One region of the Streptomyces sp. NPDC001750 genome, then DNA from elsewhere that is predicted to be linked to it. Evidence: predicted binding sites of a transcription regulator. Region 1 holds the regulator's gene; the other holds the start of a gene.

Region 1 (9,098 bases):
AGAGGGAACAGAATGCTCCCTCCAGGTGAGGGCCTCCCGACGCCGGGACGGTGACGTCCCGGCGCCGGGAGGGTACGCGCCCCGGGAGGGTGCGCGCCCCCGGAGGGTTACGAGGCGGCGCCGACGAGCAGACCGTCCCCGGCCCGGTCCACCCGGACCGTGTCCCCGTCCCTGACCTCGCCCGCGAGGATCTCCTTGGCGAGCCGGTCCCCGATCACCGTCTGGATGAGGCGGCGCAGCGGCCGGGCACCGTAGGCCGGGTCGTTGCCCTCCTCGGCCAGCCAGGCCAGGGCCTCCGGCGTGACGTCGAGGGTGAGCCGGCGGTCGGCCAGTCGCTTCGCGAGCCGGTCGATCTGGAGCCTCGCGATGTGCGCGAGCTCGTCGCCGCTCAGCGCGGAGAACACCACCAGGTCGTCCAGCCGGTTCAGGAACTCCGGCTTGAACGAGGCCCGCACGACCTCCAGGACCTGTTCCTTCTTCACCTCGGGCTTCGTCAGCGGGTCCATCAGGAACTGGCTGCCGAGGTTCGAGGTCAGGATCAGGATGGTGTTGCGGAAGTCCACCGTCCGGCCCTGTCCGTCGGTGAGCCGGCCGTCGTCGAGGACCTGGAGCAGGATGTCGAAGACCTCGGGGTGCGCCTTCTCCACCTCGTCCAGCAGGACCACGCTGTACGGGCGGCGGCGGACCGCCTCCGTGAGCTGGCCGCCCTCCTCGTAGCCGACGTATCCGGGCGGGGCGCCGACGAGCCGCGCGACGCTGTGCTTCTCGCTGTACTCGCTCATGTCGATGCGGACCATCGCCCGCTCGTCGTCGAACAGGAAGTCGGCGAGCGCCTTCGCCAGCTCCGTCTTGCCGACCCCGGTCGGGCCGAGGAAGAGGAACGATCCGGTGGGCCGGTCGGGGTCCGCGATCCCGGCACGGGTACGCCGTACCGCGTCCGACACCGCCCGCACGGCCTCGGTCTGGCCGATGAGGCGCTTGCCGAGCTCGTCCTCCATGCGCAGCAGCTTCTGCGTCTCGCCCTCCAGCAGGCGTCCGGCGGGGATGCCGGTCCAGGAACCGACGACGTCCGCGATGTCGTCCGGGCCGACCTCCTCCTTCACCATCGTGTCCTTGGCGGCCTCCTGCTCGGCCTCGGTCGCCTCCGCCAACTCCCTTTCCAGGCCCGGGATCTCCCCGTACAGCAGCTTGGAAGCGGTATCGAAGTCGCCGTCGCGCTGGGCGCGTTCGGCCTGGCCGTGCAGTTCGTCGAGGCGTTCCTTCAGCTCGCCGACGCGGTTGAGGCCCTGCTTCTCCTTCTCCCAGCGGGCGTTGAGGCCGCGCAGCTCCTCCTCCTTGTCCGCGAGGTCGCGGCGGAGCTTCTCCAGACGCTCCTTGGAGGCGGCGTCGGACTCGTTCCTGAGCGCCAGCTCCTCCATGTGCAGGCGGTCGACGGCCCGCTGGAGCTCGTCGATCTCGACCGGCGAGGAGTCGATCTCCATACGGAGCCGGGACGCCGCCTCGTCGACCAGGTCGATGGCCTTGTCGGGGAGGAAGCGGGAGGTGATGTAACGGTCGGACAGGGTCGCGGCGGCCACCAGCGCGGAGTCCGCGATGGAGACCTTGTGGTGGGCCTCGTACCGGCCCTTGAGGCCGCGCAGGATCGCGATGGTGTCCTCGACGCTGGGCTCCGCCACCAGCACCTGCTGGAAGCGCCGCTCCAGGGCCGGGTCCTTCTCGATCCGCTCGCGGTACTCGTCGAGCGTCGTGGCGCCGACCATGCGCAGCTCACCGCGCGCCAGCATCGGCTTCAGCATGTTGCCCGCGTCCATGGCGGAGTCGCCGCCCGCGCCCGCGCCGACGACGGTGTGCAGCTCGTCGATGAACGTGATGATCTGCCCGTCGCTCTCCTTGATCTCGGAGAGGACGGTCTTCAGCCGCTCCTCGAACTCGCCGCGGTACTTCGCACCCGCGACCATCGCGCCGAGGTCCAGCGAGACGAGCCGCTTGTTGCGCAGGGACTCGGGGACGTCGCCCTTGACGATGCGCTGGGCAAGCCCCTCCACGACGGCCGTCTTGCCGACGCCGGGCTCGCCGATGAGCACCGGGTTGTTCTTGGTGCGGCGGGACAGGACCTGGACGACGCGCCGGATCTCCTGGTCGCGCCCGATCACCGGGTCGAGCTTGCCCTCGCGCGCGGCGGCCGTGAAGTCCGTGCCGAACTTCTCCAGAGCCTTGTACTGACCCTCCGGGTCGGGTGTGGTCACCCGGCGCCCTCCCCTGCTCTTCTCGAACGCGTCCAGCAGTCTCTTCGCACCGGCGCCCTGCTCGGAGAGGATCTCACCCGCCCGGCCGCCCTTCGCGGCGATACCGATCAGCAGGTGCTCGGTGGAGATGTAGTCGTCGCCGAGGTCCTTCGCGCGCTGCGCGGCGTCGGCGATGACGCCCAGCAGCTCGCGGTTGGGCTGCGGCGGGGCGACGGTCGAGCCGGTGACGCTGGGCTGCGCGCCCAGGAGCCTTTCCGTCTCGGTACGCACCACGATCTGGTCGGCCTCGACGGCGGCCAGCAGATCGGTGATGTTCTCGTTGTCCTCGCCCGCGAGCAGCGCGAGCAGCAGGTGCCCGGGGGTCAGGTCGGGGTGACCGTCCTTCACGGCCCTGCTGGTGGCCGCGTTGAGGGCGTCCCGGCTCTTGTTGGTCAGCTCGGCGTCCACGTGCGTCGTCTCCTCCTTGCGGTGGCTGCTCTCTCCACAACACTGACTTTGCCAACGTCTACTAAGTTGAGTCTATTCCACTCAACCCGGTTTTCCGTACACACCTTCCGCTCTTGCCGCGCCCGGCCGCCTCGGCACGCGCCCCGCCCCGGTCGGCCGGCCCGGGGCGGGGAGGGGAGACCGGGACGCCCCGTTCCGAGTGAACCGGCCGGACGGGACCACCGCCACCGCAGGCCAGGAGGCCCCTGCCTACGCTGTGCCCATGGCAGTCGACCCGACGAATCCGAGCCCCGAGTACCTCGCGTTCTGGCGCGAGCACCACCTGTGCACCCTGACCACCCCTCGCCCCGACGGCTCGCCGCACGTGGTGCCGGTGGGCGTGACGTACGACCCGGGGGCCGGGCTCGCCCGCGTCATCAGCGACAAGAGCACCCGGAAGGTGGCCAACGTCCTGGCGGCGGGCCCGGACGGCGCCCGCGTGGCGGTCTGCCAGGTCGACCGGCGCCGCTGGGCGACGCTGGAGGGGCGCGCGCGGGTAAGTACCGACGAGGAGGCCGTGGCCGACGCCGTACGCCGCTACGAGGAACGCTACGGGCGCACGCCGGCACCCAACCCGAACCGCGTCGTCATCGAGATCACCCTGGACCGGGCACTCGGCAAGGCATGAGCCCCGACAGGGCATGAACAGCTGCGGAGCAGGGGCCCCGGCAGGACGCGGCACGGCACGGCAGGGCACGCGCCGCGCCGGAGCACGGCACGGCAGGGCACGCGCCGCGCCGGAGCACGGCACGGCAGGGCGCGGCGCGGCACGGGAAAAGCACAACGGCGCCATCGTGTTCAGGTCACGATGACGCCGTTGTGTGGGGGAGTGACTGAGCGACGTGTAACGACGGGGGATCGCTCAGGCACTGCGGGGGGTGGCGGAAATGGTCTCTGGTTGGAACAGCTGGTGGTCCCGCCGGTCGAGATTCACGAAGATCATGTCGTACCGGATCGCGCAGCGGACGGGCTGCGGTGCTCCGCGCGGCTTGCGCAGGCAGCGGTACGCACGCACTTCGTCGTCTTCTTCGCGCGCGACAACGATGGGGTCGCCGAACAGAGTGACCATCAGCGAGTCGCCACGGCGGGGGAGGGCTGTGACGAGATCGATGAAATGCCAGCCTGATCGGTAGGCCGTGGCCATTTCCCGCCGGAAGGTCCGGTCGTCCGGCGGGATGGTCATGCGCCCAGGTGGTTCGGCGTGGACCAGGCGATGTCACCGGGCGCGGGCGCCGCCTGGACACCCCACGCGATGTCACCCTGGGCGGTGGCCGGGGTGCCCCATGCGATGTCACCAGGGGCCGCGGCCCGGACGGACCAGGCGATGTCACCCGACGCCTGGGTGGACCACGCAATGTCACCCGGCGAGGATGCCGCCTCGCTGCTCCATGCGATGTCGCTGCCGCTCACCGCCCCGAGTCCCAGGGCCGCGGCGAACGAGACGGCAAGCGCCGAGCGAAGCATTCGCTTATACATAGTCGGCTTCGTCCTCACTTGTGGATTCTTCTCCCCCGCACCTAAGACGATGTCTCACCTGGGCACACGAACACCACCGGGTCGATGCATCATGTTCCTGCATGTTCAGGAACCTGGGGGGTGGAGAATATGGTCACAAGCAATACAAAGCCGACACATCCTCATGGGATCACCGAACTCTGCGAGCCAGGAGTACGGCTGTACGCCAGCGCTTTGCGGTCGGGACGTATCGCCAGGAGCGAAGTGGAACCGGCTCCTTGCCTCATGGACTTCGCCCTGCTGCACCCCGACCCCGACGACGCCGACTGGCTGCGCCCCGTGCCGCCGTCCGCCGCACTGGCGAAACACCTGCATCCCATCGAGCGCGAGATCCAGGAGCGCCGACGGCATTCGGTCCTGCTCACCGAGTCCTTCGAGCCGTTCATGGACATCAGCGCGCAGGATCCGCCGACCACTCACGCCATCACCGTGCTGGAAGGGGTCAACCGGATCAACGCGGCGCTGGACCTCGCCACGGCGGAGTGCCGTTCGGAAGTCCTCACCGTCCAGCCGGGCGGCGGACGCAGCGAGGATCGCCTCAGCGAAGCCTTGGAACGTGGTCTTTCCGTAGTGGATCGCGGTGTCAGCATCCGCACCCTCTACCAGCACACCGTACGGCACAGCCCGGGCACCCTGGCCTACGCCGAACGGATGGCCGACGACAACGTGGAGATCCGCACGCTCGAAGAACTCATCGAGCGGCTCATCGTCTTCGACCGCACCGTGGCGTTCATCCCCGCCCAGGACGACCGCCAAGTCGCCCTGGAACTGCGCCATCCCGGGCTCGTCGAGTATCTCGTCAAGGTGTTCGAGCAGCTGTGGACCCGGGCGGCGCCGCTCCTCGAAGAAGTCAAGTACGAGCCGACTCCCAAGGGGATCAGCGGAGTTCAGCGCTCCATCGCCCAACTGCTCGTGGAGGGACATGTCGACGACTCCATCGCCCGCCGCCTCGGCATGAACGTCCGCACCTGCCGCGCGCACGTCGCCAAGTTGTCCGCCGTCCTCGGCAGCAACAGCCGCGCCCAACTCGGCTATCTGATCGCGCGTTCAGGGATTCTGGAACAGGTGCCGGACTGACACGGTCGCAATCGCGAAACACCGGACCACCGCCCGCGCGGCATCCCCGTGCACGGTACGGCCGGTTCCCGGCCCGAGACGTCCGGCTCCTCGCGCGAGCGCGCAACAGGCCGTCGCGGGGCGGCCGTTCGCCCCGGGAAGCGGCCCCGCCCCGGTCGCCGCGCCCGCCCCACCACCGGCACCGCCGCCCGGACCGCCGGGCCCGGCCCTTCCGGTGCGTCCGACGCGGCCACCGGCCACCGCGACCGGCTCACGCCGTACGCGGCGCCCCACCCCACTCCGCCAGGAGATCCTCCCGCTTCGCCCGTCCGGGGGTCCCGCCCTGCCACGCACGGCCCCAGGCGAGCAGGGCCGCAGGGGTGGCACGGCCGTCCGCATACGCGTCGAGCAGGTCCTGCGACAGCCGGAACTCGGCTGTGCCGTAGGAGGCGGCGGGCGCGTACACGGTCCATTCCACTTCCCCGTCGGGGGTGTCGAGGCGTACGAACATCGCCGGGCCGTCGTCGAACCCGCCGAAGGCGACGGTGGTCACGGATTCCAGCAGGATCCCGGCCACCCGGCCCGGCGAGGACCGTACGGGCGCGCCGACCACCGTCACGCGCCGGATGTCACGCCACGCCCAGGTGCCGCGCTGGTCCTCCCCGAGCCCGGTCAGGCCCTCCTCGGTGAGGAGCACACCGGGACCGGTCCCGTTGGGCGGGGCGCCCATGTGCGCCGACGCTGGGGTGATCCAGAAGAGACCGACCATGGACATGCGTGCTGACTCCCGACTGTGCCGCCGGGCGGCTCGGCCCCCGGCCTGTGACGTGTGGTGTGGTGCGGCGAGAGGGCGCGGGACGGTGTCGCCCCCGCCAGCCCGCGGCCCACAAGGCAGGACGCGATCGGACGGAGGGGGGTTTCGTCCGCCGTCCGGGCCCGGTCACATCACAGGGCACCGGACACGCGGCGCACAGAGCACGGCGCACACGGCCGAGCGCCGGGGAGCCGACCCGTCGGTCGTCTCCCCGGCGCTCCGGCCGGAGATTTCCGGGGCATCCCCCGGAAATCTCCGGCTCCGCTCAGTCCTTGGGCCGCTTGGGCCGCCAGACCACCAACGCGCTGGTCTGCTGTACGTCCTGGTACGGCACCAGATCGCGCCGGTACGAGGCGTGCACCTGGGCCTCACGCTGCTGCATCGCCGCCGCCGCGCCGTCCACCGCCGCCGTGAGCTCGGCGACGCGCTGCTGGAGCGCGGCAACCTGGTTCTCCAGCTCGATGATGCGCTTGATGCCGGCGAGGTTGATGCCCTCGTCCTGCGACAGCTGCTGAACCGTGCGCAGCAGCTCGATGTCGCGGGCCGAGTAGCGCCTGCCGCGCCCGGCCGTGCGGTCGGGCGAGACCAGCCCCAGACGGTCGTACTGGCGCAGTGTCTGCGGATGGAGGCCCGAGAGCTGGGCCGCGATCGAGATCACGTACACCGGTGTCTCATCGGTCAGTTCGTACGGATTACGTCGTCGGCCGTCCACCTCAAGCTCCCTTCGCCGCCTGGAAGAGGTCCGCCCGAGGATCGCTGCCCGCGGTCGCCTTCCGGTATGCCTCCAGTGCTTCCCTGGCCTCGGTGCCGAGATCCTTGGGCACCGTCACCTCCACGGTGACCAGCAGGTCGCCCCGGGTGCCGTCCTTGCGGACCGCGCCCTTGCCGCGGGCGCGCATCGTGCGCCCGTTGGGGGTGCCGGGCGGGAGTTTCAGGGTGACCGGCGGGCCGCCGAGCGTGGGCACCTTCACCTCGCCGCCGAGCGCCGCCTCCGTGAAGTCGACGGGCACGGTGACCGTGAGGTTGTCGCCCTTGCGGCCGAAGACCGGGTGCGCGTCGACATGGACCACGACGTACAGGTCGCCGGCCGGTCCGCCGCGCTCACCAGGACCGCCCTTGCCGCGCAACCGGATCCGCTGGTTGTCCGAGACGCCCGCCGGGATCCGGACCTGCATGGTCCGGGCCGACTTCGCCCGGCCGCTGCCCTTGCAGACGTCGCAGGGGTCCTGGGCGATGAGGCCCCGGCCCTTGCAGTCGACGCAGGGGTCGGTGAGCGAGAAGCCGCCGCCGGAGCCGCGCGACACCTGGCCGGTGCCGAGACAGGTCGGGCAGACCCTGGGGGTGCCGTTCTTGTCACCGGTGCCGGAGCACGCCTTGCAGGGCGCCTGGCTGGACATCCGCAGCGGGACCGTGGCCCCCTCGACCGCCTCGGTGAAGCTGAGCGTCACCTCGGACTCGATGTCCTGGCCGCGGCGCGGCTGCGTCCGCGTACCCGCACCTCCCCGGTTGAACAGACCGCCGAAGACGTCGCCCAGACCGCCACCGCCGCCGAAGCCGCCGGCTCCGCCGCCCGGGCCACCGCCCTGGGCCCCTCCGAAGAGGTCGCTCAGGTCGAAGTTGAAGTTGCCCCCGGCGCCTCCCGGCCCAGGCCGGAACCCGCCGTTGCCGAAGAGGGCGCGCGCCTCGTCGTACTCCTTGCGCTTCTTGGCGTCGCCGAGGACGTCATTCGCCTCGGAGATCTCCTTGAAGCGTTCCTCCGCCTTGTCGTCGCCCTTGTTGGCGTCCGGGTGGAACTCGCGGGCGAGCTTCCGGTACGCCTTCTTGATCTCGGCGTCGGTGGCGTCCTTGGGGACGCCGAGGACCTTGTAATAGTCCTTCTCGACGAAGTCCTTCGTGCTCATCGACGTCCCTCCTTCCGGACGATCGGCCGTGCGACCGGCCCGTGAGCCGGTCGCACGGCCGGGCGGTGCGCCGCGAGTTGGTCAGACGGGATGTCAGACCTCCTCGCCGCCACCGCTCTCCTCGTCGGTTGCCTTCTCTTCCTTGGCCGCGGCCGGAGTCGCGCCCGGCTGCGGCTCGGCCACCGCCACCCGCGCGGGGCGGATGGTGCGCTCGCCGATCCGATACCCCGGCTGCAGGATCGCCACGCAGGTCGTCTCCGTGACGTCCGGCGCGTACGAGTGCATCAGGGCCTCGTGGATCGTCGGGTCGAAGGGCTCGCCCTCCTTGCCGAACTGCTGCAGGCCCAGCTTGGCGACGACCGTTTCCAGCGATTCCGCCACCGACTTGAACCCGCCCACGAGCTCGCCGTGGTCCCGGGCCCGGCCGATGTCGTCGAGCACGGGCAGGATCTCGGACAGGAGGTTCGCGACCGCGATCTCCTTGACCGTGGCCCGGTCCCGCTCGACGCGGCGACGGTAGTTCTGATATTCGGCCTGAAGCCGCTGGAGGTCGCCCGTGCGCTCGTTGAGCGCGGTACGGGCCTGGTCCAGCTGGGCCGTCAGACCGACGGTCTCTACTGCGTCCCCGGCCGGGGCCGCCTCTTCCTCCTTGGGGGAGGAGGAGGCGTCCTTCGGCTCAGCTCCGTCAGGGGTGGCGCCGGAGGGGACGTCGGGCTTCTCCTCGAAACCCGAGTTCTCCTCGGTCACACCGCACCGCCCTTGGCGTCCTTCTCGTCGTCCACGATCTCCGCGTCGACGACGTCGTCGTCGGCCTTGGCCTGCTGGGCGCCCGGCTGCGGGTCACCGTCGGCCTGGGCACCCGCGTACATCGCCTGGCCCAGCTTCTGGGAGACGGCCGCGACCTTCTCGGTGGCGGTGCGGATCTCGGCGCTGTCCTCGCCCTTGAGCTTCTCCTTCAGCTCGTTGACGGCGGTCTCCACCTCCGTCTTCACGTCGGCGGGAACCTTGTCCTCGTTGTCCTTGAGGAACTTCTCCGTCTGGTAGACGAGCTGCTCGCCCTGGTTGCGGGACTCGGCGGCC
Region 2 (21,422 bases), on a different contig from region 1:
GCGCGGCATCGGGCGACGAGCAGGGGCTGCTGTACGCGGCGGTCGGCGACGGCCTCCAGGCGTTCGAGACGCCCACGGGCAAGCCGAAGTGGACGCTGAACGGCACCAGCGGCGCCCCGTACGGCACCCCGGTCGTCAGCGGCACGCTGCTGCACACCAGCAACCTCGGCCAGGAGGTGAGCGCGGTCGAACGGGCGACGGGCCGGCTCCGCTGGCGTCGCTCGACGGAGGCCGTCCCCGGCAGCGCCGCACCCGCGGTGACGGTCAGCACGACCGGCAGGACGCTGCTGGCCTCGGACGTCTCCCAGGTCACCGCCTTCGCCGCGCAGGACGGACGGCGGCTGTGGAAGTTCCAGGACATCGGGGCCCAGGAGCCGGACGGTCCGACGATCACCGCCCCGTACCGCGTGCTGGCCACCGACGGCACCGCGATCGTCCAACGGGACCGGGTCTTCTACGCCTTCCCCGTCGCCTGAAGCCCGCGACCGAAGGGGTCCACCGGGAGGCCCGCGGCGTGCCGACGCGTCGGCACGCACCAGCCGCCCTCCGGGTGAACCGGCATGCCGCCACACCGCACGGGTCCTTGCATTCCCTCGGCATCGAGTAACCGTATTGACCGTTGCGCCCACTTACGGGGTGGTTTCGTGCTGCACCCGTGCCCGGAGGTGATGTCGTGTCAGGCGGATTCCCGCGTGCGATGTGCACCGCGTTCCTCTCCACGCTCGTCGTGGCCTGGTCCGCGACCGCGGCCCAGGCGACCCCGGGGCCCCTGGCGGGCAGCGCGGAGAGGCCGCCCGGCGACCCCAGGACGCCGGTTCCGGCATCGGCGTCCGTACCGGCACCAGCACCGGGACCGGGCCGGGGCGGTGCCGCGCAGCTCCTCACCCAGTTGCAGAAGCTGTACCAGCAGGCCGAGGAGGCCACCGAGGCGTACAACGGCACCGCCGCGGAGCTGAAGAAGCGCGCGGCGCAGGCGAAGAGGCTCGACGCCTCCCTCGCCACCGCGCGGGCCGCCCTGGCCCGGAGCCGCGAGGAGGCGGGGCAGCTGGCCCGGGAGCAGTACCAGGGCCGGTCCGACCTCTCCTCGTACGTGCGGCTGCTGCTGTCCCGCGACCCCGAGCACTTCCTGGACCAGGAGCACATGGTCCGGCGTATGGCGGCCGGACGGGCGGCGACGGTGCGGCGGCTCACGGCGGCCGAGAAGCGCGCCGACGGGCTCGCGGCCGAATCCCGCAAGGTGCTGGACCGGCAGAAGGTCCTGACCGCGCAGCGGAAGAAACAGCGGGACACCGTGCGCTCCCGCCTCGAAGCCGTCCAGAAGAAGCTGGCCACGCTGTCGGCCGCACGGCTCACCGAACTGTCCCGGCTGGAGCGGGAGGGCACGGCGAGGGCCCAGGACGCCCTGGTCGCGTCCAGGGCGCTGCCCGCCGCCGGAGCACCTTCCTCGGCGGGCGGCGAGGCGGTGCGGTACGCGATCGAGCAGGTCGGCAAGCCGTACGTGTGGGGCGCCGAGGGCCCCGACTCGTTCGACTGCTCCGGTCTCACCTCGTGGGCGTGGGCGAGGGCGGGCCGGCCCATCCCCCGGACCTCGCAGGAACAGTGGCGGCAGCTGGCCAGGGTGCCGCTGAAGGCGCTGCGCCCGGGCGACCTGGTGATCTACTTCCCGAAGGCCACTCATGTGGCGCTGTACATCGGCAAGGGCCTGGTGGTGCAGGCCCCCCGGCCCGGCACACGGGTGAAGGTGTCGCCGGTGGCGTCCAATCCGCTGCTGGGTGCCGTACGGCCGGACCCGGGCAGCGCGCCGCTGGCCGCGTACGCGCCCCCGCCGCTCCCCCGGGGCGCGACCGCGGGCTCGGACACCGGCTACGGCTCGTCCTCCGCACCTGCTGAATAGGCCCCGGCGCAAACGGCACGGCCCGTAGGCGGCCCGGGCCGGGCGCCGTCGGTGATCCGACGGACGCCCGGCCCGGACCGTCGTGGTCAGACCACCGACGCGGTGCCCGCCACCTCGGCCAGGTAGGCGTTGGTCTTCTCCGGGTCGAAGAAGAAGTTCTCGAAGTCCGCCGGGTTGTTGAAGCCGTTGGCGAACCGGTTGGCGATCGCCTGGAACCGGTTGCCCGCGCCGAGCAGGTTCAGCACGTGCTCCGGCGGGACGCCGAGCATCGCGTTGGTCCACTTCACGACGTGCTGCGCGGTCTCCCAGTAGCGGTCGAACGTGGCCTGCATCCAGGTCTCGTCGAACGGCCGGTCGCCGTGCTCAAGGATCGAGTCCAGGTACGAGTTGGCGCACTTGGAGGCCGAGTTGGAGCCCTGGCCGGTGATCGGGTCGTTGGCGACGACGACGTCCGCGACGCCGAGCACCAGGCCGCCGCCGGGCAGCCGGCCGATCGGGTTGCGGACGGTCGGGGCGTAGCGGCCGGCCAACGTGCCGTTCGCGTCGGTCAGTTCGACCTTGGTGGCGCGGGCGTACTCCCACGGCAGGTACCGCTCCATGAGCTCCAGCGTCTTGGCGAGGTGCTCGGAGGGGTCCTTGATGCCCTGGAACACGTCGATCGGACCGCCGGGGACGCCCTCCCAGAAGAGGATGTCGGCACGGCCGGACGTGGTCAGGGTCGGCATCACGAAGAGTTCGCCGACGCCGGGGACCAGGTTGCAGCGGACCGCGTCGAACTCGGGGTGCTCGGGGCGCGGGCCCATGCCGTGGACGTAGGCGACGGACAGGGCGCGCTGCGGGGCGTCGAACGGGGAGCGCGAGGCGTCCCGGGCGAACATGGAGACCAGCTCGCCCTTGCCGGCCGAGACCAGCACCAGGTCGTAGGTGCGGGAGAAGTAGTCCAGGTCGGAGACGGCCGCGCCGTGGATGACGAGCTGACCGCCGCGCTGGGCGAACGTCTCCATCCAGCCGGCCATCTTCACGCGCTGGTCGACGGACTGGGCGAAGCCGTCCAGCTTGCCGACCCAGTCGACGGCGCGCGAGGAGTCGGGGGCGGCGACCGAGAGCCCGAGGCCCTCGATGCGCGGGGCCTGCGACTCCCAGAAGTTGAGCTGGTAGTCGCGCTCGTACTGGAGCGCCGTGTGGAACATGCACTGCGTCGACATGACCCGGCCGGAGCGGATCTCGTCGGCGGTGCGGTTGGACATCAGGGTGACTTCATATCCCTTGGACTGCAGTCCGAGGGCGAGCTGGAGGCCGGACTGCCCGGCCCCGACTATGAGTATTCTCCGCATCGCGGTTCTCCGATGTTCTGCGTGACTGTCGCACGGAAGGACCGGCCGGGGCGGCCGGCCGTCCCGTCAGGGGGTGGCGTCCAGGGCGTGACCGACGAGGGCGAGCAGCGACTCGACGACGGTGATCCTGTTACGCGCGTCCATGATCACAACAGGCACGTGCGGAGGGATGGTCAGGGCCTCCCGGACGTCCTCCGCCTCGAACTCCGTTGTTCCCTCGAAGTGGTTGACAGCGACGATGTACGGCAGGCCGCAGCTCTCGAAGTAGTCGAGCGCGGGGAAGCAGTCGGCGAGGCGGCGGGTGTCGGCGAGCACGACCGCGCCGATCGCCCCGCGCACCAGGTCGTCCCACATGAACCAGAAGCGCTGCTGGCCCGGGGTACCGAAGACGTACAGCACGAGGTCGTCGGCAAGCGTGATGCGGCCGAAGTCCATCGCGACGGTCGTCGTGAGCTTGTCGGGCGTCGCGGTGAGGTCGTCGGTGTCCTCACTGGCCTGGGTCATCATCGCTTCGGTCTTCAGCGGGGTGATCTCGGAGACCGACCCCACGAAGGTGGTCTTGCCCACGCCGAAACCGCCCGCGACCACGATCTTGGTGGCGATGGGTGCCCGGGTGTGGTCCAACTGCCAGGACTGCAGCGATTCCTCTGCCTGGTCCACGGCGCCCGGCCGGCGCGGGGCGAAGAGCGACGTCTCAGAGACGACGGAGTCCATCGAGCACCCTTTCGAGCAGTGCGCGGTCGGGCTGCCCGGCGCCGTGGCCGGTCCCGTACACGCGGATCTTTCCCTGGTCGGCCAGGTCGCTGAGCAGGACCCGGACCACGCCGAGCGGCATCTTCAGCAGGGCGGAGATCTCCGCGACCGTACGCATCCGGCGGCAGAGCTCGACGATGGCCTGGAGCTCCGGCATCAGACGGGGCTGCTTGCCGTTGGTCAGCTCGCGGCGCTCCTCGGGTGCTTCGAGCGCGGCCACGAAGGTCTCGACGAGCAGGACGTGGCCGAAGCGGGTGCGTCCGCCGGTGAGCGAGTACGGGCGGACCCGCGCGGACCTTCGGTCGGACCCGCGGACCGGGAGCCTGCGGGCGGGTTCAGCGGCGGACGTCACTGGGTGCTCTCCATCGATTTGCGCAGCTCACTGCGGAGTTCGGGGGTGAGTACGTGTCCGGCTCGGCCGACGAACAGCGCCATGTGATAGGCGATGACGCTCATGTCGCAGTCCGGGGTGGCGTGCACACCGAGCAGCGAGCCGTCGCTGATCGACATGACGAAGACGCTGCCCTCGTCCATGGCGACCATGGTCTGCTTGACCCCGCCACCGTCCATCAGCTTCGCGGCGCCCTGGGTGAGACTGCCGATACCGGAGACGATGGTGGCCAGGTCGGCGCTGGACCCCTTGGGCCCGTCCTGCCGACCGGTCGCCCGGGCGTTCAGATGGCCGGGGTCGGAGGAGAGCAGCATGAGCCCGTCGGACGACACGACGGTGACCGAGTGGACCCCTGGCACCTCCTCCACCAGATTGCTCAGCAGCCAGTGAAGGTTCCGGGCCTCGGTGCTCAGCCCGAATGTGCTGGGCGCAGTCAACTGCGTGCCTCCTCGACTGTGTCCCCCGTCTCATCGGTTCGGTCGTTGGTACGGTCGGCCGGCCCGCTGTGGTCGGTGTGCGGGGTGCGCCCGGCGGGTACTGCGGTCCCGGGGAACGAACCGGTCGCCGGGGCCGTGGCGAGTTCCGCCTCGACGTCGCGGCGGCCGTCCTTGGCGCCTTGGTGGAAGCCGCCGAGCCGACGGCGCAGCGCGTCCTTGTCCAGGCTGCCCTTGCGCTCGGTGGTCTGCGCCGTGCTGGGCTTGACGACCCTCGGGGTGCGCTTGGGCAGCCCCTTGTCCGTGATGGTCTCCTGATGCGGCTGCTCCGGCCGGCGGGGGGCCGGCACGGTCTCGGCGGCGGGTGCCGGTGCGGGCGCCGCGTGCGGCTCGGGGGTGCCCGTCGGGGCGTACGGCTCGGGGGCTCCGTCGGCGGTGCGCTCGTGCCGGTCGGGCCCGATGGCGTATGCGTCCGCGTCCGCGGCGGCCGGAGCGGGGGCGGGGGCGGCACCTGTGGCGTACGGGTCGGCACCGACGCCGTACGGGTCGGTGACGGTGAGATACGGGTCGGGCGCCGTGGTCGCGGGGGCGTCCGTGGCCTCCGGGGCCGCCGGGAGCCGGACCTGCATCGTGATCTCGGACTCGGCCTCGACCGCCCCGGCGGCCGGGGCGGAAGCGGGCGCGGGATCCTGCGGGCCGGGGACGGCGGGGGCCTCCGGGGCCGGGGTGTGGTCCGCGGACCGGTCGGCGGTGTGGTCCGTGCCGCGTTCGGCGGTGTGACCGATGGCGTGGTCGAGGTCGGGCGCGGGTTCGGCCGCGGCTCCGGACGCGCGGATGGCGCGCTCGGCGGCGGCGATCAGCGGGTCGTCGCCCGACCCACCGGGCGTGGTGCGTCCGGGCAGCGCGTTGGAATTGGCCTCGGCGACCGATCCGGGCAGGTTGAGCCCGGGGCCGTCCCCGGCGACCTTCACCGGGGGCGGCGTGGCGACCGGCGGCGCCTTCGGCAGCAGGGACGTGGGCAGCACGACGACCGCGGTGATCCCGCTGCCCGTGTGGTCGCGCAGCTGGACCCGTACGCCGTGGCGCGCGGCCAGCAGGGCGGTGACGTGGAGGCCGAGCCCCGCGTCGGGCATCCCCTTGTCGTCCCGCCCCGTCGAGTCGAACAGGGCGGGGTCGGCGAGCCGGGTGTTGAGGTCGGCCATCCGCTCGGGGGACATCCCGATGCCCTCGTCCTGGACGGAGAGCATCACCTCACCGGTCTCCAGCAGCCAGCCGGAGAGCTGGACCTGGGAGTCCGGGGGCGAGAACGAGGTCGCGTTCTCCAGGAGTTCGGCGACGAGGTGGCTGAGGTCGTCGGCGGCGAAGCCGGCGATCTGCGCGTGCGGCGGCAGGGACTGGATGGTGACCCGTTCGTACCGCTCGATCTCGGAGACGGCGGCGCGCGCCACGTCCACCAGCGGGATCGGGTTCGCGTGCCCGTGCCCGTGCTCGGCGCCCGCGAGAACCAGCATGTTCTCGCTGTGCCGTCGCATGACCGTGGCCATGTGGTCGAGCTTGAAGAGGGTGGACAGCCGCTCCGGGTCCTGCTCCCGCTCCTCCAGGCTCTCGATGACACCGAGCTGACGCTCGACGAGACCGAGCGTGCGCAGCGAGAGGTTGACGAACGTGTGGTCGACGGTGTCCCGCAGCCGCTCCAGCTGGGCGGTCAGATCCGCGGTGAGGACCTGGAGTTCGGCGCGCTGGCGGGTGAGCGCCTCGCGTCCGGCGATCAGTTCGGACCGTTCGGCCTGGAGGCTCTCGACCCGGCCGTCATGCTCGCCGTGCAGGGCCCGGAGCCTGCCGTGGAGGGTGTTGACGGACTGTACGACCTGGGCGAACTCGTCGTTGCGGCCCTTGTAGCGGATGGGCTCGGCGGTGGCGGGCTCGGCCGCGAGGCGGGCGGCTCCGATCCGCAGGACGGCGAGCGGCTGGGTGAGGGTGCGGGCCACGGCCGTCGAGACACCGACCGCGATCAGCAGACAGCCGCCGAGCAGCGCGATCCTCAGTTCGAGCGCGGTGACGTCGTCGTCACGGAGCTGTTCGAGGCGCCGGACCTGTTCGGTGCCGAGAGCCGACTCGACGCCACGCATCCGGTCGACCCGGGCGGACAGCGCCTCCTCGACCTTCTTGGCGCTGGTCCCCTGCTCGGACTCGGACAGCTCGGGCCGGTCGGTGAGGGAGTCGAGGTACTTCTCCGCCTTGGAGACCTCGGGCCCGGTCACGGTGGTGGACAGCTTGTCGCGGGTGGCGGAGCCCGCGCTCTGGTCGAAGTCGGCGAGCGAGGCGAGTTCGGCGACCCGGGCCTGCTGGGCGGCGGCGCTCAGTGCGTCACGGGTGCGGTCGTCCTTGCCACCGGCCCCGCCCTGGCCCTGCACGGGCAGGCCGGTGACGGGGTCGATCTGCGGGGCCGCGTCCGCCCGGGGCACGGAGAGGGCGGCGACCAGCAGCCCGCGGGTGGCGGACGCCTGCTCGGTGGCCCGGCCGAGAGCGAGCGGGGCGCGGGTGGCGCCGGCGGCGCGCGGCGGAATCTTCTCCGTGAGTTCGGCGGCCACGCCGTGGAGCCTGGCGATGATCTCGGAGTACGCCTGGTGGGCCTCCAGCGCCGTGCCCTTGCCACCGAGCACGTCGCGGCGCAGGGACGGAATGGTGGCGAGGTCGCGGCGCAGCGCGGCGGGGGCGGCCGACCTGATCTCGTCCACCTGCCGGTCGACACGGGCGCCGGAGTCGCCCTTCTTCCCCCCGGACTTCCCGTCACGGCCGGCCGCGATGCGGGCGACGGCGTCGTCGCGTTCGTCCGCGAGGGCGTGCGCGAGCGCGATCGACTGCTGGTTCAACTCGGCGAGGGTGACCAGCCGCTGCGACTCGTTCAGATCGGCGGAGACGCCGAGGATCGCCGGGGCGCCCGCGGCGATGACGGTGACTCCGACGACCGCGACACCGGCGACCAGCCGGCTGCGCACACGCACGGCTCGTCGGGTGCTCGCACTCTCGGCGGGCGCCGGGGGCGTCACCCCGGAACCGCTGTTCTTGCCGCCCTTGCTCCGAGGCCGCTTCTTCTGCACCGGTGCTCGCAATCTTGACTCGTCCGCCCTTGAAGCAGAGGTGACGCGCGGTCACGTGTGAGCGAGCGCCCCGACCCCTGGTACGGCTTCCGACCATTCCAGTGCTTTTGAGAAGGGGGCGCGCATCAACCGCTCCGCCACCCGAACGAGTGAACATCACTCCAGAGTTGACGAACAAGTCTCCCCCGGAAGCCCCCCGGCCACACCTGGTCCGTCGGCTGGAACTTCGGTCCAGGCTTTGGCAGGATGCCCGCCCGCACGCGGCACGGAGCCTCCGCTTCCGCTCGGCGCACGCCCCTGACCTGCTGGTATAGGCCAATTTCGGCCATGTGCAGGGGCCGTGAAGACGTCGTGCAGACTGACCGCATGCGCATCGAACTCGCCACCGCCGCCGGTTGCGCCGACCGCCCGAACGAGGACTGGGCCGCCACCGCCCTGCCCGCCTCCGGCCAGGGCGGAACACTGGTTCTGCTCGACGGGGTGACCCCGCCGCCGGGCGATGACGGCTGCGTTCACTCCGTCCCCTGGTTCACCGCTCGACTGGGCGGCTCACTGCTCGAACTGTCCGGTTCGCGCCGGGATCTGAGCCTCCAGGAGATCCTGACCGAGTCCATTCGGCGCACTGCCGAGGCCCACGGCCCTCCGTGTGACCTTTCTCACGTACGGACGCCACAGGCGACGGTCGCCATGGCGCGCTGGGGCGAACAGGAGATCGAGCACTTGGTGCTCTCCGATTCCGTGCTGCTGTTCGGTATGTCCGACGGGACCGTACGCCCTCTTGTCGACGACCGCCTGGATCGGCTACCGCCGGGCTCGCTGGCCGACGCGGCGACCGTGGACGCACGGTTGCGGAACAAGGAGGGCGGCTTCTTCACCGCCGCGGCCGACCCCTCGGTGGCGGCCCGCGCGATCACCGGGCGCACCCCGCTCGCCGACGTACGGACGGTGGCGGCACTGACCGACGGCGCGACCCGCTGGACCGAGACGTTCCACGAGGGCGACTGGGCGGACTGCCTCGCGGTGCTCCGCGAGGAGGGACCGGAGGCACTGATCGGCCGGGTCAGGGCACTGGAGGACGCGGACACGGATCGCGTGCATCTGCGCCGCGCCAAGAAGCACGACGACGCGACGGCGGTCTGCGTGACGCTGTGACGGCATGCCGTGCGGGACGGGGCGGGACCAGGCGGGGCGGGACGGGGCGAGAACGCGCCGGGCGCACACACCCCACGTATCGCGTCACGCCCCATGCCCGCCCGCACCCGCCGTCCGGCCCCGGCCACGCACGGCAGAGCACCGACGACACACGGGCAGAGGCCGCGGCGACACACGAACAGGGCGCAGACCGGGGTGACAAGCGACGGGGCGCAGGCCAGGGGCGGCACGTGAGCGGGGCGCAGACCGGGCGCGGCCCGGCTCAGTCCTCGGCGCGGGCGTTCAAGTGGTGCAGCAGTCGGGCCAATTCGGCGACCTCGTCCCGGTCCCAGTCGGCGAGCTTGCGCACATAGCGGTCACGGCGGGCGTCGCGGACACTGCGGTAGCGGGCCAGCCCCTCGTCGGTGAGGTGGACGAGGGAGGCCCGCCCGTCGGCCGGATCGGGCTCGCGCGCCACCAGTCCGAGGCTCTCCAGGGCGCGCAGTTGACGGCTCACGGTCGCCTTGCCGACGCCGAAGTAGGCCGCGAGGTCGGTGGCCCGCTGCCGCCCGGCGGACTCCAGCCGTACGAGCAGGCCGTAGGCGGCGGGCTCCAGTTCGGGATGGACCTCGCGCGCCATCTCGCCGGAGTTGGCGCGCGCCCGGCGCAGGAAGACGGCCAACTCCCGCTCCAGAGCGAGGAATGCGTGGTCCACACCACTTTCGCTGGTCGCGCCGCGTTCGCCACCGCTTTCGCTCCCGTGCACGTCAACACCCCTCATGAGCTTTTCCAACGCTGAAAGTTTCTTCCGCCGCCGGTCATCACCGCAGCTCGACCAGTATTTCGCAGGCCTAGACCACCGGCGGCGCCCAGGCCCTCTTCCGAAGCACGGGTCTACGTGCGTAGCGTCACGTCTGGCATGTTCACACCATGACATGCCGACAGGGGGTGCGCCCGGCTCCCCCTGGATCAGCACGTCCCCCCACCAACGCCTCGGAGGCAGTCACATGCCGGTGCTCAGATCCGGATCCGGAACATCCCGCCGCTCGCGCTTCGCCGCCGCGGGAACCCTGCTCGCAGCCCTTTCCCTCCTTCTCACCCTGCCCGGCGCGGCGAGCGCCACGGGCTCCCCCGACGCCGCCGCCCGCAAGCCCGCCCGCGGCACGGCCACGATGGGCATGGGCGTCGTCGCCCACGACGGCCAGGGCGGACTGCCCCGCGACACGCGCGCCGTGCAGACCGAAGGCGTGGACGTCAGCGGCCATCAGGGCAACGTCGACTGGGGCACGCTCTGGAACAGCGGCGTGAAGTGGGCCTACGTCAAGGCCACCGAGGGCACGTACTACACGAACCCGTACTTCGCGCAGCAGTACAACGGCTCGTACAACATCGGCATGATCCGGGGCTCCTACCACTTCGCCACCCCGAACACGACGAGCGGAGCCACGCAGGCCAACTACTTCGTGGACCACGGAGGCGGCTGGTCGCGGGACGGCAAGACGCTGCCCGGCGTGCTCGACATCGAGTGGAACCCGTACGGCGACCAGTGCTACGGGAAGAGCCAGTCGGCCATGGTGTCCTGGATCCGCGACTTCGTGAACACGTACAAGGCGCGCACCGGACGCGACGCGGTCATCTACACCGCGACCAGTTGGTGGACGACCTGCACCGGCAACAACGCGAGCTTCGGCGCCACCAACCCGCTGTGGGTGGCGCGCTACAACAGCACGGTCGGTGAACTCCCGGCCGGCTGGGGCTTCTACACGATGTGGCAGTACACCTCGTCCGGCCCGTACGTGGGCGACCACGACCGCTTCAACGGCGCCTACGACCGTCTGCAGGCCCTCGCGAACGGCTGACCCGGGCCCCACGCCGCGAGCGAGACCCCACCGCGAGCCGCCGAGACCGCGACCGGCGCGACCCATCGAGCCGCTGAGCCGCGCCCGCCGCACCCGTCCGGCGCGCCCGCACACCGCACCGTTCCACCCGGCCGAGCCCCTGGTGACCACCCGTCACCGGGGGCTCCGCCCTTTCCCGCTCCCCACTGCCCCCACCTCCCCAGCCTGTATACATACCGTGTATACACCATATGTATAGTCCGTTCCGCCGCGCATCGCGTGCCCGGCCGAGCTACGGAGGAGTGACCCGCCTTGTTCTTGAAGACGAAGTCGACCGGTACGACGTTGGCCGCCGCCCTTGTGACGGCACTCACCCTGACGCTGGCCGGTTGCTCCTCGGACACCACCGCGCCCTCGGACGCGCGCGCCGACGCGGGCTCCGACGCCAAGGGCACCTTCGGTCCGGTGGACTGCCGCAAGGCGAAATGCATAGCCCTGACCTTCGACGCGGGGCCGGGCAAGGACACGCCGCGCCTGCTCGACATCCTCAAGGAGAAGAAGGTGCGCGCGACCTTCTTCCTGCTGGGCAAGAACCACGTCAGGAAGTACCCGGACACCGTGCGCAGGCTCGCCGCCGAGGGCCACGAGGTGGCCAACCACACCTGGACGCACGGCATCCTGACGGAGCAGAAGCCGGCCGCCATACGGACCGAGCTGGAGAAGACCCAGGACGCCATAGCGGAGATCACCGGGAAGAAGCCGCGCCTGATGCGCCCGCCGCAGGGCCGCACCGACGAGACCGTCGCGGAGATCAGCAAGGAACTGGGGCTGGCCCAGGTGCTGTGGAGCGCCACCGCCAAGGACTACTCGACGACGGATTCGGCGCTGATCGAGAAGCGCATCCTGGACCAGGCGAGCAAGGACGGCATCATCCTGCTGCACGACATCTACGACGGAACGGTGCCCGCCGTGCCGGGCATCGTCGACACGCTGAAGGAGCGGGGCTACACCTTCGTCACCGTCCCCCAGCTGATGGCCCCCGCCGAGCCCGTCCCGGGGACGGTCTACCGCCCCTGACGAGGAGCGGGTACCCCGAGTCCCGCCCCCGGGGCGCGCGGAACGGCCCGCCCACCCGTCGTGGCGGGGAGGCGGGCCGTCCGTACCGGTCGCGTGCGTGGCGCCACGTCCGTCACGCCGTGGCGGCTACGCCGCGGCCGGGATCCTCTCCCCGGGCCTGGCGGCCGAGGCGGGCGCGAGGGCGATCTCCAGCACCTGGCGGACGTCCGTCACGGGGTGGACCTCCAGGGTGTCCAGGACCTCGGCCGGGACGTCGTCCAGGTCGGCCTCGTTCCGCTTGGGGATCACCACGGTGGTGATCCCGGCCCGGTGCGCGGCCAGCAGCTTCTGCTTCAGGCCGCCGATCGGCAGCACCCGCCCGGTCAGCGAGACCTCGCCGGTCATCGCCACGTCCGTGCGGACCAGCCGCCCGGAGAGCAGCGAGGCCAGGGCCGTGGTCATCGTGATGCCCGCGCTCGGACCGTCCTTGGGGACCGCGCCCGCCGGGAAGTGGATGTGCACGCCGCGGTCCTTGAGGTCCGCGACCGGCAGTTCCAGTTCCGCGCCGTGCGACCGCAGGAAGCTCAGCGCGATCTGCGCGGACTCCTTCATCACGTCGCCGAGCTGCCCGGTGAGGGTCAGCCCGGACGCCCCGGTCTCCGGGTCCGCCAGCGACGCCTCGACGAACAGCACGTCCCCGCCGGCCCCGGTCACCGCGAGTCCGGTGGCCACGCCCGGCACGGCGGTGCGGCGCTCGGCCGGGTCCTGGGCGGACTCGGGCACATGGTGCGGGCGTCCGATCAGTCCGCGCAGATCCGCTTCGATGATGGTGAACGGCAGCTCACGGTCGCCCAGTTCGTGCTGGGCGGCGACCTTGCGCAGCAGCCGGGCGACGGCGCGTTCCAGGTTCCGTACGCCCGCCTCGCGGGTGTACTCGCCGGCCAGCGCGCGCAGCGCGGACTCGTCGAGCGTCACCTCGTCCGCCTTCAGACCGGCCCGCTCCAGCTGGCGCGGGAGCAGGTGGTCGCGGGCGATGACGACCTTCTCGTCCTCGGTGTAGCCGTCGAGCCTGACCAGCTCCATGCGGTCGAGCAGGGCCTCCGGTACGGCTTCGAGGACGTTGGCCGTGGCGAGGAAGACGACGTCGCTCAGGTCGAGTTCCACCTCCAGGTAGTGGTCGCGGAAGGTGTGGTTCTGCGCCGGGTCGAGGACTTCGAGGAGGGCGGCGGCCGGGTCGCCCCGGAAGTCGGAGCCGACCTTGTCGATCTCGTCGAGCAGGACGACCGGGTTCATCGAACCGGCCTCCTTGATCGCGCGGACGATCCGGCCCGGCAGCGCGCCGACGTAGGTGCGCCGGTGGCCGCGGATCTCCGCCTCGTCCCGCACACCGCCGAGCGCGACGCGGACGAACCTGCGGCCCATGGCGTGCGCGACGGACTCGCCGAGCGAGGTCTTGCCCACGCCCGGCGGCCCCACCAGCGCCAGCACGGCACCGCCGCGCCGCCCGCCGACGACGCCGAGACCGCGGTCGGAGCGCCGCTTGCGGACCGCCAGGTACTCGATGATCCGTTCCTTCACGTCCTGGAGGCCCGCGTGCTCCGCGTCCAGGACCTGCTGGGCTCCGCGGATGTCGTAGGCGTCCTCGGTGCGCTCGGTCCACGGCAGTTCGAGGACCGTGTCGAGCCAGGTGCGGATCCAGGAGCCCTCGGGGCTCTGGTCGGAGGCGCGCTCCAGCTTGTCGACCTCCTTGAGCGCCGCCTCGCGGACGTGCTCGGGAAGGTCGGCGGCCTCGACGCGCGCCCGGTAGTCGTCGGACTCGTCCTCCGGGTCGCCGCCCAGCTCGGCCAGCTCCTTGCGTACGGCGTCGAGCTGGCGCCGCAGCAGGAATTCGCGCTGCTGCTTGTCGACGCCCTCCTGGACGTCCTTGGCGATGGACTCGGCGACGTCCTGTTCGGCGAGGTGTTCGCGGAGCCACTCGATGGCGAGCCTCAGCCGGGCGACCGGGTCCGCGGTCTCCAGGAGCCGTACCTTCTGGGCGGTGGTGAGGAAGGGCGAGTAGCCGGAGTTGTCGGCGAGCGCGGAGAGGTCCTCGATCTGCTGGATCCGGTCCACGACCTGCCAGGCGCCGCGCTTCCTCAGCCAGCTCGTGGCGAGCGCCTTGTACTCCTTGACCAGCTCCGCGGCGATTCCGGGAGCGGTGCCTCCCCGGCCGGGCTCGTACGAGGGCGAGGAAGGATCGGGGGCGGTCTCGTCGACCCGTGTCCCCTCCACCCAGAGCGCGGCACCCGGCCCGCTGGTCCCGGCCCCGATCCGCACCCGGCCCCGGCCGCGGATGAGCGCGCCCGGATCCCCGTCCGACAGCCGCCCCACCTGCTCGACCGTGCCGATGACACCGGTGCCGGTGTACGTCCCGTCGATCCGGGGCACCAGCAGCACCTCGGGCTTGCCGCCGCTCTCGCGGGCCGCGGCCTGAGCGGCCTCCACGGCGGCCCGCACATCGGCATCGGACAGCTCCAGAGGCACCACCATCCCGGGCAGCACGACCTCGTCGTCGAGCGGCAGCACGGGAAGGACGAGCGGAGTGACCGCGTTGGACTCGGTAGCCATGATCTCCCCTTCAGCAGTCAAGTTGAGCTATGCAGACTCAATGCTTCTGAGTCCGGCATTGTTCCGCGAGCCCTGTTCGCCGTGAGCGATCAGACGGAAGCCGTCCGCCACGGCCGCGCCGTCCGTCCGGGCCGCCGCTGGCACCGCGCTCGACAGCCGCCCTTCGCGACCTGAGAGGATCCCGGAACCACACGGATACGCAGGGGGAAGCATGGCTGTTCTGGTACTGGTCGGGATCCTGGCGCTCGCCGTCGGCGGATGCGTCTGCGTCGTGTGGGCCGCCCGTGGCGGACCGCGCTGGACCCGCGGCGTGGCACACGTGACGCTCGCCGCGGGCGAGCTGGTGCGCCGCTCCCAGAAGAACGGACACGGAGGCGGGGGCCGGGGCGGCGACGACGACGGCTGAGCGGCGGTCGGGACTCCGGATCGCGCCTCCCGCACGCTCGTCCCGACTGCCCCGTGACCGTGCGCCTTCCGCGCACTCAGCCCGGACTTCCGCCCCCGCGCCCGGCCCTGCGCAGGAGCGGCCGGCAGGCCACGCCCAGCAGCAGCGCCAGCGGGTGCCCCCAGTCGGCCAGGGGGTCGGCGAGCCGGAGGAGATCGTTCAGCAGTATCGCGCCGACCCCGCCGAGCACCAGCGCCCGCAGCCACGGCGTGAGCAGCCCGGCGAGTGCGCCGACGCTCGCCATCAGCCCGAAGCTGATGCCGTAGTCGAGCCGGTGCAGCGAGGACCTCGGCAGGTGTCCGGCCACCACGGACAGGCCGACCGGAATCTCCGTGGCGAGCGTCGCCACGACATGGCCGAGCAGGAACACCCCGGCGGTGCGCCACCCGCCGATGCGGCGTTCCAGGGCGGTCAGTACGAGGGCGAAGCCGAAGACGTACGGGGAGGCGAACCCGTCCACGACCCACAGGGCGCTGGCGCCCAGCACGAGCAGCGGGGTCCGGGCGAGGTGCGCGACGTCCGTGCTCGACGCGCTCAGCACCTCGTCGACGGTGCGCGGATCGGCGTACGTCATGAGGAGGGACGTGGCGGCCAGCACCAGCAGGTACCCGAAGGTGAAAGGGGTGCCGGTGGGGGTCGGCAGCAGGCACGCCCACCGGGCCCGGCTCGGCGCGGACGCGACGGCCGCCGACGAACCCGGGAAGGAGGAGGCAGTCATGGCCGCGGGGGCGGTGACGGCGGCACGGACGGGCACACGGTCCGCCGGTTCCTCGGTACGGCGCTGGCGCGGTATGCCGTCGCCCCGCGGCGCCGCTCCCCGCCCCTCTCCGCGGCCAGGCTCGTCGCCCCGTGCGCCGCGCCATTCTTCGTCCCGCGCGCCGCGTGCGGCCCTTCTCCGTTCCGCCCCCCGAGACGACGCCGGCAACGTCCCACCCTCCGCGATCGCCCCGTACCGTCATGGCCCGGCCGCGGACAGGCGTCGCGCCCGGCCCGGCCCGCGGACAACCGGAACACATCCCTCCGACCTGCCCGACAGTGCACGCTACCCCGGACCGGCACGGCGACACCCCGGACACGGGACCGGAGGCCGGTTGGCCGCGGACCGTGCCGACCGGCCAGGATGGCGGGGACCCCGTCCGTCCGCCATCGGAGATCCGTACCATGCCCGACAGCATCGGCCCCGACGCCCACGCCCCCGTCACGCTCGACCGCCGCGAAGGCCCGTACGGCGAGGTGGTACTGCGAGGACGTGGGGACGACTTCGAGATCATCGCCAACGGGTGCTTCCTCATGGACACCTCCGACGGGCGCTCCGAGCGGCTGCTGATCGACGCGGCGCTGGCCGCGCTGCCCGACGACCGCCCGGACCCGGCGGTGCTCATCGGCGGGCTCGGTGTCGGCTTCTCGCTCGTCCGGGCCGCCGCCGAACCCCGGTGGGGACGGATCGCCGTCGTCGAGCGGGAGCAGGCGATCGTGGACTGGCACCTGAAGGGTCCGCTGGCCCGGATCTCCGGCGCGGCGCTCGCCGATCCGCGCACCGAGATCCTTACGCGGGACCTCGTCGCATACCTGCGGACGGCTACGGACCGTTATGACGCGCTGTGCCTGGACATCGACAACGGGCCGGACTGGACGGTCACCGAGGACAACACGAGCCTGTACTCCCCCGCCGGTCTGGCGGACTGCCGGGAGCGGCTGACACCGGGCGGGGTTCTCGCGGTGTGGTCCGCCCAGCCGTCCGCCGACTTCGAACAGGCCCTGCGGAATGCCGGATTCAGCGGCGTACGTACGGAAGAGGTCCGCGTTGCCCGAGGTGTTCCCGACGTGGTGCATCTCGCGATCCGGACCGCCTGAGGAAGCCCACCGGCCCCGCTCGCCCCCGGACACCCGGGGGCCAAGCGTCACAAGGCCGACACTCCGCCACTCCGCCGCGCCTCGGCTGTTACACCCTGCGTAGCCGAGAACAGCCCGCTGCCCTTACGCTGCTGAACGGTGACGGGATCACCCATGAAATCCACAAGCAAAGACCGCGCGTCCGGGGGAATGGCCCCCCTGAGGACGGGCAGGGGCGGGGCGATGGAACAGACACACACCACCCACAACGGCGTCGCGGCCACCCCGGGCGCTCAGCGCCGGGTGCTGGTGGTCGAGGACGACGCCACGATCGTCGAAGCCATTTCCGCCCGGCTGCGGGCCGAGGGCTTTCTGGTGCAGACGGCACTCGACGGGCCCGCGGCCGTGGACGCGGCCGAGGCGTGGCAGCCCGATCTGATGGTCCTCGACATCATGCTCCCCGGCTTCGACGGCCTGGAGGTCTGCCGCCGGGTGCAGGCCCAGCGGCCGGTGCCGGTGCTGATGCTGACCGCCAGGGACGACGAGACCGACATGCTGGTCGGGCTGGGCGTCGGCGCCGACGACTACATGACCAAGCCGTTCTCGATGCGCGAGCTCGCGGCCCGGGTGCACGTCCTGCTGCGCCGGGTCGAGCGGGCGGCGCTGGCCGCGGTCACGCCGCGCAGCGGCATCCTGCGGCTGGGCGAGCTGGAGATCGACCACGCGCAGCGCCGGGTCCGGGTGCGCGCCGAGGACGTCCATCTCACGCCGACCGAGTTCGACCTGCTGGTCTGCCTGGCGAACACGCCGCGGGCCGTGCTCTCCCGCGAGCAGCTGCTGGCCGAGGTCTGGGACTGGGCGGACGCCTCCGGCACCCGTACCGTCGACAGCCACATCAAGGCGCTGCGCCGGAAGATCGGCGCGGAGCGGATCCGTACCGTGCACGGTGTCGGCTACGCGCTGGAGACCCCGGTCCCATGACCCGGCCCGGTTCGACCCGGTCCGGATCGGCCCGGCCCGGCACCTCCCGGCCCGGTTCCGGACTGCGCCCCTTCTCGATCAAGGCCAAGCTGGGCACGCTCGTGGTGGTCTCGGTGTTCATCACCACCGGGCTGCTGATGGTGGCGCTGCGGACCAGGACCGAGCTGCGGTTCATCACGGTGTTCTCGGTGATCGCGACCCTGTTGATCACGCAGTTCGTGGCGCACGGCCTGACGGCGCCGCTGGACGAGATGACGACCGTGGCCCGGTCGATCTCGCACGGCGACTACACCAGGCGGGTGAGCGGCGCCGACCGGCGCGACGAGCTCGGCGACCTGGCCCAGACGATCAACCGCATGGCGGACGACCTGGAGGCCGTGGACCGGCACCGCAAGGAGCTGGTGGCGAACGTGTCGCACGAGCTGCGCACGCCGATCGCGGCATTGCGGGCGGTGCTGGAGAACGTCGTGGACGGGGTGTCCTCGGCCGATCCGGAGACGATGCGGACGGCCCTGAAGCAGACCGAGCGGCTCGGCAGGCTGGTGGAGACACTGCTGGACCTGTCCCGGCTGGACAACGGGGTGGTGACGCTGAAGGCGAGCCGCTTCGAGGTGTGGCCGTACCTGTCGGGGGTGCTGAAGGAGGCGAACAGCTTCGCCGCCGCGCACCGCCGTCTGTCCTCCGGTTCGGGGAACCACAGCCGCAAGGACGTGGCCCTGGCGCTGGACGTGTCGCCGCCCGAGCTGACCGCGTACGCGGACACGGAACGGCTGCACCAGGTGGTGGCCAATCTGATCGACAACGCTGTCAAGCACAGCCCGCCGCACGGCCGGGTCCAGGTACTGGCCCGGCGCGGGGACGGGCCGGAGTCCCTGCACCTGGAGGTGCTGGACGAGGGACCGGGCATTCCGGAGTCGGAGCGGTACCGCGTCTTCGAGCGTTTCAACCGCGGCGAGGTGTCCTCCCCGCACGGTCCCGGCAGCGACGGCGGTACGGGGCTGGGCCTGGCGATCGCCCGCTGGGCGGTGGATCTGCACGGCGGACGCATCGGCGTGGCCGAATCCGCTCGCGGTTGCCGCATCCGCGTCACTCTTCCGGGGGTATCGCAACCGCGAGGTTGACATAGAGTTCGAACCGGAAGGGCACGTTCTGCGTGCTCGCTTTCAGGGGTACGGTCCAGGGGGGCCGTAGCCGCGGCCCCGCGTACCCGTAGTGCAGCGGAACCAGGCTTGTTTCCCGCCAATCCCTGTGCCGAAACCCGCCTTTCGATGTGACTTGCGCGACGAAGGGCGGCCCGGCCTGCATGGAACGGCCCGGGAGGCGTAGCCTTGATTTCCGCTGTCCATCACCTTGTGAAGCGGAAGAGGGCGGTTGCCGCCGTGTCGTCTCAGTCCCCCAGTAACTCGAGCATCTCGACCGATCAAGCCGCCCCGGGTACCGACCCGGCTGCCGCCTTCGGCCCCAACGAGTGGCTCGTCGACGAGATCTACCAGCAGTACCTCCAGGACCCGAATTCGGTCGATCGTGCCTGGTGGGACTTCTTCGCCGACTACAAGCCGGGGGCGTCCGGCACGGCGGACAAGCCCGTTCCCGGCACCCCGGCCGCCGCCGCACCGGCCGCCGCATCCCAGGCCGCCCCGGCCCCGGCTCCCGCCGCGAAGGCTCCGGCGGCCCCCGCGCCCGCGGCCCCGGCCCCCGCGCAGGCCGCCCCGGCCGCGCCCGCCGCACCGGCGAAGCCCGCCCCGGCCCCTGCCGCCCCGGCCCCCGCCGCGAAGGCCCCGGCCCCGGCCAAGCCCGCCGCCGCGCCGGCCACCGAGGCCGCCGAGGGCCCGGAGTACGTGACGCTGCGCGGTCCGTCGGCCGCCGTCGCGAAGAACATGAACGCCTCGCTGGAGCTGCCGACGGCCACGTCCGTGCGCGCGGTCCCGGTGAAGCTGCTGTTCGACAACCGCATCGTCATCAACAACCACCTCAAGCGCGCCCGGGGCGGGAAGATCTCCTTCACGCACCTGATCGGCTACGCGATGGTGCAGGCCCTCAAGGCCATGCCGTCGATGAACCACTCCTTCACGGTGAAGGACGGCAAGCCGACCCTGGTCAAGCCGGAGCACGTCAACCTCGGTCTGGCCATCGACCTGGTCAAGCCGAACGGCGACCGCCAACTGGTCGTCGCGGCCATCAAGAAGGCCGAGACGCTCAACTTCTTCGAGTTCTGGCAGGCGTACGAGGACATCGTCCGCCGCGCCCGCAGCGGCAAGCTCGGCATGGACGACTTCACCGGCGTCACCGCCTCGCTGACCAACCCCGGCGGCATCGGCACCGTCCACTCGGTGCCCCGCCTGATGCCCGGACAGGGCCTCATCATGGGCGTCGGCGCCATGGAGTACCCCGCCGAGTTCCAGGGCACCTCCCAGGACACCCTGAACAAGCTGGGCATCTCCAAGGTCATGACCCTGACCTCGACGTACGACCACCGCGTCATCCAGGGCGCCGCGTCCGGCGAGTTCCTGCGCATCGTCTCCCAACTGCTGCTCGGGGAGAACGACTTCTACGACGAGATCTTCAAGTCACTGCGCATCCCCTACGAGCCGGTCCGCTGGCTCAAGGACATCGACGCCTCGCACGACAACGACGTGACCAAGGCGGCGCGGGTCTTCGAGCTGATCCACTCCTACCGGGTCCGCGGCCACGTCATGGCCGACACCGACCCGCTGGAGTACCGCCAGCGCAAGCACCCCGACCTGGACATCACCGAGCACGGCCTCACCCTGTGGGACCTGGAGCGGGACTTCGCGGTCGGCGGTTTCGCCGGCAAGTCGCTGATGAAGCTCCGCGACATCCTCGGTGTGCTGCGCGAGTCGTACTGCCGCACCACCGGCATCGAGTTCATGCACATCCAGGACCCGAAGCAGCGCAAGTGGATCCAGGACCGGGTCGAGCGCACGAGCACCCCGCAGCCGGAGCGCGAGGAGCAGCTGCGCATCCTGCGCCGGCTGAACGCCGCCGAGGCCTTCGAGACGTTCCTGCAGACCAAGTACGTCGGCCAGAAGCGGTTCTCGCTGGAGGGCGGCGAGTCCGTCATCCCGCTGCTCGACGCGGTCATCGACTCCGCCGCCGAGGCCCGCCTCGACGAGGTCGTCATCGGCATGGCCCACCGCGGCCGGCTGAACGTGCTGGCGAACATCGTCGGCAAGTCGTACGCGCAGATCTTCCGCGAGTTCGAGGGCAACCTCGACCCCCGGTCGATGCACGGCTCCGGCGACGTGAAGTACCACCTGGGCGCCGAGGGCACCTTCACCGGCCTGGACGGCGAGCAGATCAAGGTCTCGCTGGCCGCCAACCCCTCGCACCTGGAGGCGGTGGACCCGGTCCTGGAGGGCATCGTCCGCGCCAAGCAGGACGTCATCAACAAGGGCGGCACGGACTTCACGGTCCTGCCCATCGCGCTCCACGGCGACGCGGCCTTCGCGGGCCAGGGCGTCGTCGCCGAGACGCTCAACATGTCGCAGCTGCGCGGCTACCGCACCGGCGGCACCGTGCACGTGGTGATCAACAACCAGGTCGGCTTCACCGCCGCCCCGGAGTCCTCGCGCTCCTCGATGTACGCCACGGACGTGGCCCGCA

What was found. The regulator HspR, encoded in region 1, represses chaperone genes until heat shock. The targets are predictions, from matches to a motif close to TTGAGNNNNNNNNNCTCAA.
Region 2: a site for HspR is predicted at 14,562-14,580, ahead of lon (endopeptidase La). Genes of this name have one in related genera too.

The regions. Positions count from the first base shown of each region.
Region 1 is NZ_JBIAUE010000068.1:156-9,253, reverse strand. It holds gene clpB (ATP-dependent chaperone ClpB) at 108-2,693, opposite strand; gene ACFYY6_RS37920 (TIGR03618 family F420-dependent PPOX class oxidoreductase) at 2,956-3,360, shown strand; gene ACFYY6_RS37915 ((2Fe-2S)-binding protein) at 3,595-3,915, opposite strand; gene ACFYY6_RS37910 (hypothetical protein) at 3,912-4,196, opposite strand; gene ACFYY6_RS37905 (helix-turn-helix transcriptional regulator) at 4,338-5,324, shown strand; gene ACFYY6_RS37900 (hypothetical protein) at 5,575-6,078, opposite strand; gene ACFYY6_RS37895 (heat shock protein transcriptional repressor HspR) at 6,383-6,829, opposite strand; gene dnaJ (molecular chaperone DnaJ) at 6,831-8,018, opposite strand; gene grpE (nucleotide exchange factor GrpE) at 8,112-8,765, opposite strand; partial or broken gene ACFYY6_RS37880 (Hsp70 family protein) at 8,762-9,098, opposite strand, start outside.
Region 2 is NZ_JBIAUE010000002.1:492,387-513,808, forward strand. It holds gene ACFYY6_RS05480 (PQQ-binding-like beta-propeller repeat protein) at 1-476, shown strand, start outside; gene ACFYY6_RS05485 (C40 family peptidase) at 674-1,894, shown strand; gene ACFYY6_RS05490 (styrene monooxygenase/indole monooxygenase family protein) at 1,981-3,228, opposite strand; gene ACFYY6_RS05495 (ATP/GTP-binding protein) at 3,295-3,942, opposite strand; gene ACFYY6_RS05500 (DUF742 domain-containing protein) at 3,923-4,333, opposite strand; gene ACFYY6_RS05505 (roadblock/LC7 domain-containing protein) at 4,330-4,809, opposite strand; gene ACFYY6_RS05510 (nitrate- and nitrite sensing domain-containing protein) at 4,806-7,907, opposite strand; gene ACFYY6_RS05515 (hypothetical protein) at 8,274-9,059, shown strand; gene ACFYY6_RS05520 (MarR family winged helix-turn-helix transcriptional regulator) at 9,322-9,819, opposite strand; gene ACFYY6_RS05525 (lysozyme) at 10,046-10,897, shown strand; gene ACFYY6_RS05530 (polysaccharide deacetylase family protein) at 11,189-11,953, shown strand; gene lon (endopeptidase La) at 12,080-14,539, opposite strand; gene ACFYY6_RS05540 (hypothetical protein) at 14,751-14,945, shown strand; gene ACFYY6_RS05545 (rhomboid-like protein) at 15,022-15,738, opposite strand; gene ACFYY6_RS05550 (spermidine synthase) at 16,146-16,838, shown strand; gene ACFYY6_RS05555 (response regulator transcription factor) at 17,061-17,798, shown strand; gene ACFYY6_RS05560 (ATP-binding protein) at 17,795-18,919, shown strand; gene ACFYY6_RS05565 (multifunctional oxoglutarate decarboxylase/oxoglutarate dehydrogenase thiamine pyrophosphate-binding subunit/dihydrolipoyllysine-residue succinyltransferase subunit) at 19,178-21,422, shown strand, end outside.